Regions from separate parts of the Achromobacter sp. 1011791174 genome, predicted to be linked through region 3. Evidence: predicted binding sites of a transcription regulator. Region 3 holds the regulator's gene; each other region holds the start of a gene.
What was found. Region 3 encodes LexA, which represses DNA repair genes until DNA is damaged. Its sites were predicted from a motif close to ACTGTATNNNNATACAGT; they were not measured.
Positions count from the first base shown of each region.

Region 1: AC6LJ5_RS02465 (PA0069 family radical SAM protein) is a predicted target of LexA. The motif match lies at 1,254-1,271, and genes of this name have one in related genera.
Region 2: AC6LJ5_RS29195 (ATP-dependent helicase) is a predicted target of LexA. The motif match lies at 1,955-1,972, and genes of this name have one in related genera.

Region 1 covers NZ_JCBANH010000004.1:39,211-42,756, reverse strand. The annotation lists gene AC6LJ5_RS02470 (sulfate adenylyltransferase subunit 1) at 1-1,062, shown strand, start outside; gene AC6LJ5_RS02465 (PA0069 family radical SAM protein) at 1,279-2,712, shown strand; gene AC6LJ5_RS02460 (hypothetical protein) at 2,802-3,194, shown strand; gene AC6LJ5_RS02455 (EamA family transporter) at 3,324-3,546, opposite strand, start outside.
Region 2 covers NZ_JCBANH010000152.1:2,081-5,626, forward strand. The annotation lists gene pdxR (MocR-like pyridoxine biosynthesis transcription factor PdxR) at 1-903, shown strand, start outside; gene AC6LJ5_RS29190 (DUF72 domain-containing protein) at 933-1,832, opposite strand; gene AC6LJ5_RS29195 (ATP-dependent helicase) at 2,050-3,546, shown strand, end outside.
Region 3 covers NZ_JCBANH010000069.1:29,852-33,397, forward strand. The annotation lists gene lon (endopeptidase La) at 1-2,135, shown strand, start outside; gene lexA (transcriptional repressor LexA) at 2,411-3,061, opposite strand; gene AC6LJ5_RS21240 (amino acid aminotransferase) at 3,227-3,546, opposite strand, start outside.

The DNA.
Region 1 (3,546 bases), on a different contig from region 3:
GGCATCACCATCGACGTGGCCTACCGATACTTCTCGACCCCGGTGCGCAAGTTCATCATCGCCGACGCGCCGGGGCATGAGCAGTACACGCGCAACATGGTGACGGGCGCGTCCACCGCCGACGTGGCCGTCATCCTGATCGACGCCACCCGCGCCGCCGATGGCAAGCTGCTGCCGCAGACCAAGCGCCACAGCACCATCGCCAGGCTGCTGGGCATCCGCCACATCGTGGTGGCGGTGAACAAGATGGATCTGGTGGATTGGGACCCGGCCGTGTTCGAACGCATCCGCGCCGCCTACGCCGAGCTGGCGGCCAAGCTGGGTATCGCGCATTTCGACGCGCTGCCGCTGTCGGCGCTGAACGGCGACAACGTGGTCACGTCGTCGCCGAAGACGCCCTGGTACCAGGGCCAACCGCTGCTGGCGCTGTTGGAGGCGCTGGATGTGCAGAACGACGGCGGCGCCTTGCCGCTGCGTTTCCCGGTGCAGCGCGTGGCGCGCCATGACGGCGACCGCAAGGACGACTTCCGTGGCTATGCTGGCCGCGTCGCCAGCGGCGTGCTGCGGCCCGGCGATGCCGTCACGGTGCAGCCGTCCGGCGTGGACGCCGTGGTGAGCCGCGTGCTGGCATTCGACCGTGAACTGGACGTAGCGGTGGCTGGCGATTCCGTCACTGTGGTGCTGGACCGCGACGTGGATGTCTCGCGTGGCGACGTGATCGCGCACTCGGCCGCGCCCGCGCAGGTGTCGCGCGAGTTCGAGGCCGAATTGTGCTGGCTCGATTCGCAGCCGCTCAATCCGGCGCGCAAGTATCTGCTCAAGTCGGGCACGCGGCTGACCTCGGCGAAGGTGCGCGCCGTGCTGTCGCATCGTGATATCCATGAGCTGCAGGAAGTCGAGAACACGGAAGGCGTGCTGCGCATGAACGACATCGGCCGGGTGTCGTTCACGACGCGCGATGCGCTCGCCGTAGATCGCTACGCGGACGTGCCGGCGACCGGCGCGTTCATCCTGATCGACGAGGCGACGCATCAGACGGCGGCTGCCGGCATGCTGCGCTAACGGGCCTGCGGATTCGGGGGGGCGGAGCGTTTTTCGTTCCCCCGGATTGTTGTTGTTTTTCTTCCAAAGTCAATGCTGGCGCGGGTTTCCGGCCCATCTCGCAAGATGAAATCGAATTGTCGCAACGGAGCCGGCGTCTTGCGGTAAAGTGGGGCTGTCTTAAGAAAAGTCTTTCGGGGCTTGCTAAAACTACTGTGTTTTTGTACAGTGGTTCCTATGGCAAGCATCGATCATTCTTTTCCCGCCGGTTCTGGGTCCCCGGCTGCCGCCCCCGCCGCCTTGCGCGGTCGGGGTGCGGTTACTAATGTTCGACATCGCTTCCAATCCGACGAACGCGTGCAGGTCGACGACGGCTGGTCCGCCTCCGGACTGCCGGCAGATTTCGTAGATCCCGTCCCCGATTTTTCTTCAGATGCTTCGTCGAGCCTGACCGAGCGCGCCGCCGCCTTTCCTGGCAAGGACGACGCCGCTACGCCGGCCGTTTCCGGCCAGTCCTCCCGAATCGTTCCCGTCATCCCCATCGTGCCCGATCAGCGCCGCGAACCCGCCGCGCCCAAGACCCAGGTCACGGCCGAGGCCGCGCGCAAGATGCTGTCGCGCAATGATTCGCCCGACATTCCCTTCGACGTGGCGGTCAATCCCTACCGTGGCTGCGAGCACGGCTGTGTTTACTGCTACGCCCGTCCCACCCATGCCTACCTGGGCTATTCGCCCGGCCTGGATTTCGAAACCCGGCTGGTGGCCAAGGCCAACGCCGTCGAGGCCCTGCGCGCGGAACTGAGCCGGCCGGGCTACAAGCCGTCGCCCATCAATATCGGTTCGGCCACCGACGCCTACCAGCCCATCGAGCGCGAATGGCGCCTGACGCGCGGCCTGCTGGAACTGATGCTGGAAACCCGGCATCCGCTCACCATCGTCACGAAGAACGCCCTGGTCGCGCGCGACCTGGACCTGCTGGCCGAACTGGCCCGCCGCAACCTGGTTGTCGTCTACATGAGCGTCACCACGCTGGACGCGGCCATGGCCCGCAGCCTGGAGCCGCGCGCCGCCGCGCCCTGGCGCCGGCTGGAGGCGGTGCGCAGCCTTACCGACGCCGGCGTGCCGGTGGGCGTGCTGGTGGCGCCCATCATTCCGTTCATCAACGACGAGTCCATGGAGCACATCCTGGAGGCCGCCAAGGCGGCTGGCGCGCATTACGCCAGCTACACGGTCCTGCGCCTGCCCTGGGAGGTCAAGACCTTGTTCGAGGACTGGCTGCACGCCCATTTCCCGGATCGCGCCCAGCGCGTCCTGCATCGCATCGAAGACCTGCGCAGCGGTCGCCGCAACGATCCCAACTTTGGTTCGCGCATGCGTGGCACCGGCATCTGGGCCGACTTGCTGCGCCAGCGTTTTTCCATGGCCGCGCGCAAGCTGGGCCTGAACCGCAGCCGCCTGCAGCTCAGCTGCGACCAATTCATGCCGCCCGCCGTGGCCGGCCTGGACGGCGCGCACGATGCCTCATTCCCCGTTTTCCCATCCCCGGCTGGCGCGAAAGCGTCTTCAGGGGTCCCCCATGCCTCGACCGCTGGCGCCGCCAGCGGCTATGTCCGTGGCCGCAGTCCGCTGCGCGCCGCGGCCGCCGGGCAGTTGTCGCTGTTCGAGTCGTAGTCCGATCTCGCCGGGCCTGTCGGGCCGGAGTCTGTGTCGTCTAGCCGATGGGCCAAGCGCATGCGCGGCCATGAATACAAGGAGTTCCCATGAACACCGGAAACCTCTCCGCCATGCCCGATGCGCTGGCCCTGGATCTGAATCCCGCCCGTGGACCGCTGGCGCGTCTGCGCGCGCTGGGCGCCCGCCTTGCGGTGTCCATGCCAGGCAAGACGCAGCCGGCCCGCGCGAGCAGCCGGCTGGCGTCGCTGCCGGCCAAGTGGCCGTTTCCCGCGCCCGCCCAGGACGACGCGGCGAGCAAGGGCAAGGCCGGAGAAAGCGCCGCGCGCCTGCCGCGCGAGCGCACGCTGGGCAATGCCACCGTCGAGCCGGTGGCGGATCAGCTCAGCATGAAGAGCAAGGTGGCGGATGTGCTGCTGGTGCTGGCCTGGGGCGCCATGATTCCTGCGTTGATGTGGCTGGGCGCTGCCGGCGGATTCTGACCTCGGCGCGATGCCGGGCGGGTCCGGCGCGCAGGGGCAGGGGAGCGGCGCTTGCCACCCGGGCTTCTTCAGTTGGACCGGACCCGACAGCGGGTGCCGGTCAGACGGAACCGCGCTGAACGGCGTCCGTCAGGCTGAACCCAGCAGGACAACGCCCGCCAGAATGGAGAAGCAGCCCAGCAGCCGGCCGATGCCGACCTTCTCGCGCAGCAGGAACATGCCGGCCAGGGTGCCCAGCATCATCGACATTTCCCGGGCCGGCGCCACCAGGCTCAGCGGCGCGCCGTCCTGCAGCGCGAACAGCACCAGGATGTAGCCCAGCGGCGACAGGAAGCCCACGGCCAGCGCCAGG
Region 2 (3,546 bases), on a different contig from region 3:
CACCAGGCCATCGACCTGGCCTCGCGCATCCTGGGCGATCCGGGCGAGGTGGCCTGGGTCGAGGACCCGGGCTATTGGGGCGCGCGCACCGTGCTGCAGGCCAATGGCCTGCGCATCCGCCATCTGCCGGTGGACGAGGAAGGCATGCAGGTGCCGCAGGAAGCCGGCGGCGAGCCGCCGCGCTTCATCTTCGTCACGCCGTCGCATCAGTACCCGCTGGGGCCGGTGATGTCGCTGGCGCGCCGCCGCCAGCTGCTGGCCGTCGCGCGGCGCCATGGCAGCTGGATCATCGAGGACGACTACGACAGCGAGTTCCGCTTCTCGGGGCGGCCCATCGCCTCGCTGCTGGGGCTGGAGCCGGATGCGCCCGTGATCTACATGGGCACCTTCAGCAAGACGCTGTACCCGGGGCTGCGCGTGGGCTATCTGGTGCTGCCGCGCCCGCTGGTGGCGGCGTTCCAGGCGGCGCACGCCGAGCTGTACCGCGAGGGTCACCAGATGACGCATGCTGCGCTGGCGGCCTTCATCGCGGACGGCCACTACGCCGCGCACATCCGGCGCATGCGCATGCTGTATGGCCGGCGCCGCGCCATGCTGGTCAACCTGATCGAGCGTCGCCTGGGCGCCGATTGGCTGCACCGCGACGCCAGCCTGGCCGGGCTGCACCTGGTGCTGACGCTGCCCCCCGACATGGACGACCTGCGCGTGGTCGAGGAGGCGCGCGCGCGCGGCGTGCTGACGCGTCCGCTGTCGCGCTACTACGCCGACCCGGCGCTGCGGCGTCCGGGGCTGCTGCTGGGGTTTGCCTGCGTGCCCGAGCAGGACATCGCGCGCAAGTTCGAGGTGCTGCTGGACAGCCTGGCGGAAGTGGCGCGCAAGCCGGCGCGCGCGGCCCGCGCCTGAGCCGCCAAGAGCGCATCGGCGACCGTGTCTCAGAACCCCGGCAGCGCCGCCGCGAACGCGGCCGCGTTGCGCACGCCCTGGTCCTCGAAGTTGGTGTTGAAGACGGCGTGCGCCTGCGCGCTTTGCGCGGCGAGCCGGGAAAAGCGCTCGGCCAGTTCCGCCAGCTCGGCCTCGGAATATTCGTACTGGAAGCGTCCCGACGAGGCTTGCGTGGTCCGGTTCCAGGCGGCCGCGTTGCGGCCATGCAGCCGCAACAGCGTCAGCTCGGGATGCGTGCTTGCCCAGACGGCGGGCACGCTGTTCTCCGGCCCGGCGGGCGCGTCCACCACCGTGTGCACCGCGCCCAGATCACGCAGCAGGGCCAGCGTGCCGGCCGTCGCGGCGGGGCTGTCGAACCAGCTGCGGTGGCGCAGCTCGATGGAGATCAGATGCTCGTCCATGCGCCGCGCCGCCTCGGCCAGCGCCGCGTGGCCGCGCGCGTCGCGTCGTATCCAGGGCGGGAACTGGAAATGCACGGCGCCCAGCTTGCCCGGCAGGCGCAGCGGTTCCAGCGCCAGCGTGTAGCGCCGCCAGAGTTCGTCGCGCAGCTCGCCGGGCACGTCGTTGTAGTAGATGAACGGTGCCGGCCAGCCGTCAAGCTCCGCGCGGATGTCGGCGGGCAGGGCGGACAGCGGCGTCTGGTGGCCGGTGAACAGCCGGAACGCCTTGATGTTGAAGACGAAGCCGTCAGGCGTGCGCTGGTCCCAGCGCCAGGCGTTCTCGGCCGTGGGCAGCGCGTAGTAGCTGGAATCGACCTCGACCAGCGGGAAGCGCGCCGCGTAGTAGCGCAGCCGGGCCTCGGCGTTGGCGGCCACGGCCGGCGGATAGAAGCGGCCGCAGGCCAGCAGCGTGGGATCGGTCCAGGAGGCTGCGCCGGTGAGGATGCGCATGGCGGGCAAGGGCGATGGAGGACGAGGAAACGCGGGCGGGTCGGGCGCGCGGGACGGGGCGACGGGCCGCTCAGGCGCTCCGGGCAAGGGCGCCGTGGCGGAGCGGGCACCGGGTTATGATAGCTGGATATATGAACAGTTGTCTGGCCTGTGCGCGCCCAGGCCGGTCCCGCCTTCCGGGCCGCGGGCGCGCATGGGCATTGCCATTCCCCCGCCCATGTCCGATACGCAATCCCCGTCTTCATCAGCGCCGCAGGACCGTCCCGATCCCCTGGCGGACCTCAACCCCGCCCAGCGCGCGGCGGTGGAATTCGGCGTGGCCCCGGCCCGCGCCGGGCAGGGCGGCGGCGAGGACGGCCCGCTGCTGGTGATCGCCGGCGCCGGTTCGGGCAAGACCAATACGCTTGCCCACCGCGTGGCCCATCTGATCCTGAACGGCGCCGATCCCCAGCGCATGCTGTTGTTGACCTTCTCGCGCCGCGCCGCCTTGGAAATGGAGCGCCGCGTGGGCGCGGTGCTGCACCGGGTGATGCGCCTGCATGCGGCGCAGCAGCCGCCGGCCCTGCCCTGGGCGGGCACCTTCCATGCCATTGGCGCGCGCCTGCTGCGCGATTGCGCGCTGCGCATCGGCCTGTCCGAGTCCTTCACCATCCTGGATCGGGGCGACGCCGAGGACCTGATGGGCATGGTGCGCCACGAGCTGGGCCAGTCCTCGGCCAAGTCGCGCTTTCCGCTCAAGGGCACCTGCCTGGCCATCTATTCGCGCGTGATCAACAGCCAGGCGCCGGTGGAAGACGTGCTCAAGACCGCCTTTCCGTGGTGCGCGCAATGGGAGGCCGAGCTCAAGGCCCTGTTCCGCGCCTACGTCGCGGCCAAGCAGGACCAGCAGGCGCTGGATTACGACGACCTGCTGCTGTACTGGGCCGAGATGATGGGCGATCCCGGCATCGCGGCCGATGTGGGGGCGCGCTTCGACCATGTGCTGGTCGACGAGTACCAGGACACCAATCGCCTGCAATCCGCCATCCTGCTGGCCATGAAGCCGGACGGGCGCGGCCTGACCGTGGTGGGCGACGACGCGCAGTCGATCTATTCCTTCCGCGCGGCCACCGTGCGCAACATCCTGGACTTTCCCACGCAGTTTCCGAAGCCGGCGCGCGTGGTCACGCTGGACCGCAACTACCGCTCCACCCAGCCCATCCTGAACGCGTCCAACGCCGTGATCGGATTGGCGGCGGAGCGCTATGCCAAGGATCTCTGGACCGACCGGCAATCCTCGCAGCTGCCCGAAATGGTCAATGTCAGCGACGAGGCCGGGCAGGCGCGCTGGGTTGCCGACCAGGTGCTGGCGCAGCGCGAGGCGGGCGCCACGCTCAAATCGCAGGCGGCGCTGTTCCGTTCGGCCAGCCATAGCGCGGCACTGGAACTGGAGCTGACGCGGCGCAATATCCCCTTCGTGAAATTCGGCGGACTGCGCTTCCTGGAGGCGGCCCACATCAAGGACCTGCTGTCCCTGCTGCGCTGGGCCGAGAATCCGCGCGGCCGCATGGCGGGCTTCCGGGTGGCGCAGCTGTTGCCGGGCGTCGGTCCGGCCACGGCCGGCAAACTGATGGATGCGATGTCGGCCTCGGCCGAGCCGCTGGCGGCCCTGCGCGCGTTCAAGCCGGGCGCGGCGGCGCAGCAGGACTGGGGCGCCTTCGCCGACACCTATGCC
Region 3 (3,546 bases):
TCGAAGACGCGGATTCGCACTTCACCTGCCAGGTCACCCCGATCGAGCCGGATGCCATTCAGGGTTCCGAGACCGAGGCGCTGCGCCGCGCGATCGTTGCGCAGTTCGAGCAGTACGTCAAACTCAACAAGAAGATCCCGCCCGAGATCCTGACCTCGCTCGCCGGCATCGACGACGCCGGCCGCCTGGCCGACACGATCGCCGCGCACCTGCCGCTCAAGCTCGAGCAGAAGCAGAAGATGCTCGAGATCGTCGGCACCTCCGAGCGCCTCGAAGGCCTGCTGACGCAGCTGGAAACCGAAATCGACATTCTCCAGGTCGAGAAGCGTATCCGCGGCCGCGTCAAGAAGCAGATGGAGAAGAGCCAGCGCGACTACTACCTGAACGAACAGGTCAAGGCCATCCAGAAGGAACTGGGCGAAGGCGAGGAAGGCGCTGACATCGAGGAACTCGAAAAGAAGATCATCGCCGCGCACATGCCCAAGGAGGCCCGTAAGAAGGCCGACGCCGAGCTCAAGAAGCTCAAGCTCATGTCGCCCATGTCCGCCGAAGCCACGGTGGTGCGCAACTACATCGATACGCTCATCAATCTTCCCTGGAAGAAGAAGAGCAAGATCAACAACTCGATCAGCAACGCCGAGACGGTGCTGGACAACGACCACTATGGCCTCGAGAAGGTCAAGGAACGCATCCTTGAATACCTCGCGGTGCAACAGCGCGTGGACAAGGTCAAGGCGCCGATCCTGTGCCTGGTCGGGCCTCCGGGCGTGGGCAAGACCTCGCTCGGCCAGTCCATCGCCAAGGCCACGAACCGCAAGTTCGTGCGCATGGCCCTGGGCGGCGTGCGCGACGAAGCCGAGATCCGCGGCCATCGCCGCACGTATATCGGCTCGATGCCCGGCAAGATCGTCCAGAACATGACCAAGGTCGGCGTGCGCAACCCGCTGTTCCTGCTGGACGAGATCGACAAGCTGGGCATGGATTTCCGTGGCGATCCTTCGTCGGCGCTGCTGGAAGTGCTGGATCCCGAACAGAACCACACGTTCCAGGACCACTATATCGAGGTCGATTTCGATCTGTCCGATGTGATGTTCGTCGCGACCAGCAACACGCTGAATATTCCGCCGGCGCTGCTGGACCGCATGGAAGTGATCCGCCTGTCGGGTTACACGGAAGAGGAAAAGATCCACATCGCCCGCGACCATCTGCTGCCCAAGCTGATGAAGAACAACGGCGTCAAGGACAACGAGCTGACGGTCGATGAGTCCGCGCTGCGCGACATCGTGCGCTACTACACCCGGGAAGCCGGCGTGCGCGCGCTCGAGCGTGAAGTGGGCAAGATCTGCCGCAAGGTCATCAAGCAGCTGCTCACACAGAGCGACAAGGCCAAGGCTGAAGGCAAGACCGCGGAAGCCAAGGTCGTCAACGTCACCGGTGAAAATCTGTCCGACTATCTGGGCGTGCGTCGCTACACGTTTGGCATGGCCGAGAAGGAAAACCAGATCGGCCAGGTCACCGGCCTGGCCTGGACGGAAGTCGGTGGCGACCTGCTGACGATCGAAGTGGCGGACATGCCCGGCAAGGGCGTGATCCAGCGCACGGGCTCGCTCGGCGACGTCATGAAGGAATCGGTCGAGGCCGCCCGCACCGTGGTGCGCTCGCGCGCCCGGCGCCTGGGCTTCGCGGACAGCGTGTTCGAGAAGCACGACATGCACGTGCACGTGCCGGAAGGCGCGACGCCCAAGGACGGTCCGTCCGCGGGTATCGCGATCACCACGGCCATGGTGTCGGCCCTGTCGCGCATCCCGGTGCGCGCCGACGTCGCCATGACCGGCGAGATCACGCTGCGCGGCGAAGTCCTGCCCATCGGCGGCCTGAAGGAAAAGCTGCTGGCCGCGCATCGCGGCGGCATCAAGACGGTCTTGATTCCGGAAGAAAACGTCAAGGACTTGGCGGAGATTCCGGACAACGTCAAGAATCATCTGGAAATCGTGCCGGTGCGCTGGATCGACAAGGTTCTGGAGCTGGCTCTGGAGCGCCTGCCGGAGCCGCTGGCCGAGGAAGAAGCCGTCAAGGAACCGCTGGTGGCCAAGCCGGCGGAACCGGGCAGCACGGATCCGGTGCTCAAGCACTGATATCCTGAGCAGATAAGAAAAGCGCCGCTTATGCGGCGCTTTTCTTTTAGGGGCAACGACGGCTCCGATGGATATGCCATGGCGTCGGCATGAAGCGTGTGGCCGAGCTGGCGCCGATAAGAGGGGCATGCTGGTGCCAGGGCCAACCTGGTGTCGTGCCCTGACGCATCGCCAAACAAAAACCCCGCCATGGCGGGGTTTCCTGTCGCGGTGTAGCGATCGATGCTGCGGGAGCCGGGCGTGGTCAAGCCCAGGTCGACCGCAATGGCGCGTGCTCAGTGCAGGGCCTGAGTGCGGATCAGCCCGACAGCGATGCCCTCCAGCGCGAACTCCTGTTCGGCGTCCACGACGATGGGGGCGAAATCCGGGTTCTCGGGCAGCAGTTCCAGGCGGCCATTCTGGCGCTGCAAGCGCTTGACCGTCACGTCGTCGCCCAGGCGGGCGACCACGATCTGGCCGTTGCGCGCTTCGGTGGCGCGTTTGACCGCCAGCAGGTCGCCTTCAAGAATGCCGGCGTCGCGCATGCTCATGCCGCGCACTTTCAGCAGGTAATCGGGTGTCTGGGCGAACAGGCCGGGGTCGACGCCGACCTCGCGCTCTACATGCTCGGCCGCCAGGATCGGGCTGCCAGCGGCAACGCGGCCAACCAGCGGCAGCAGCAGCTGGGCCAGGGCGGGATGGGGCAGCATGGCCTGCGCTGGCGCCGTGGCGGCGTCCTTCAGGCGAATGCCGCGCGAGGCGCCGGCGGTCAGCTCGATGGCGCCCTTGCGGGCCAATGCCTTGAGGTGATCCTCTGCCGCGTTGGGGGAGCGGAAACCCAGCGCCTGGGCAATTTCGGCGCGGGTGGGCGGAAAGCCCGTGCGCGCGACGGTTTGCCTGATGAGGTCGAGGATTTGCTGCTGGCGTTCCGTGAGTTTGCTGGCCATGGCGATGATCCGTTGCTTGCGGACTGTACATATATACAGCGCCATTCTGGGGGACATAACGGAAAAATGCAAGCGCACGCCGCCAAAACAAAACGGGACCCGCATGGGTCCCGTCTTGCATCGCCAGTTGCCAGCGGCGGCATGGCGCCGCGCCGGGCGTCAGGCTCAGAGCACCGCGGCGATGGCCTTGGCCACCTTGTCGATGTTGCCGCTGTTCAGCGCGGCGACGCAGATGCGGCCGCTGGAGACGGCGTACACGCCGTGCTCTTCGCGCAGGCGGTCGACCTGGGCGGCGCTCAGGCCCGAGTACGAGAACATGCCGCGCTGGGCCAGGACGAAGCTGAAGTCCTGCTTGCCGCCGTGTTCCTTGATTTTCTCGACCAGCTGCTTGCGCATCAGGCGGATGCGGTCGCGCATGCCGGCGAGCTCTTCTTCCCACAGGGAGAACAGTTCGGGCGAGTTCAGCACCGTCGACACCACCGTGC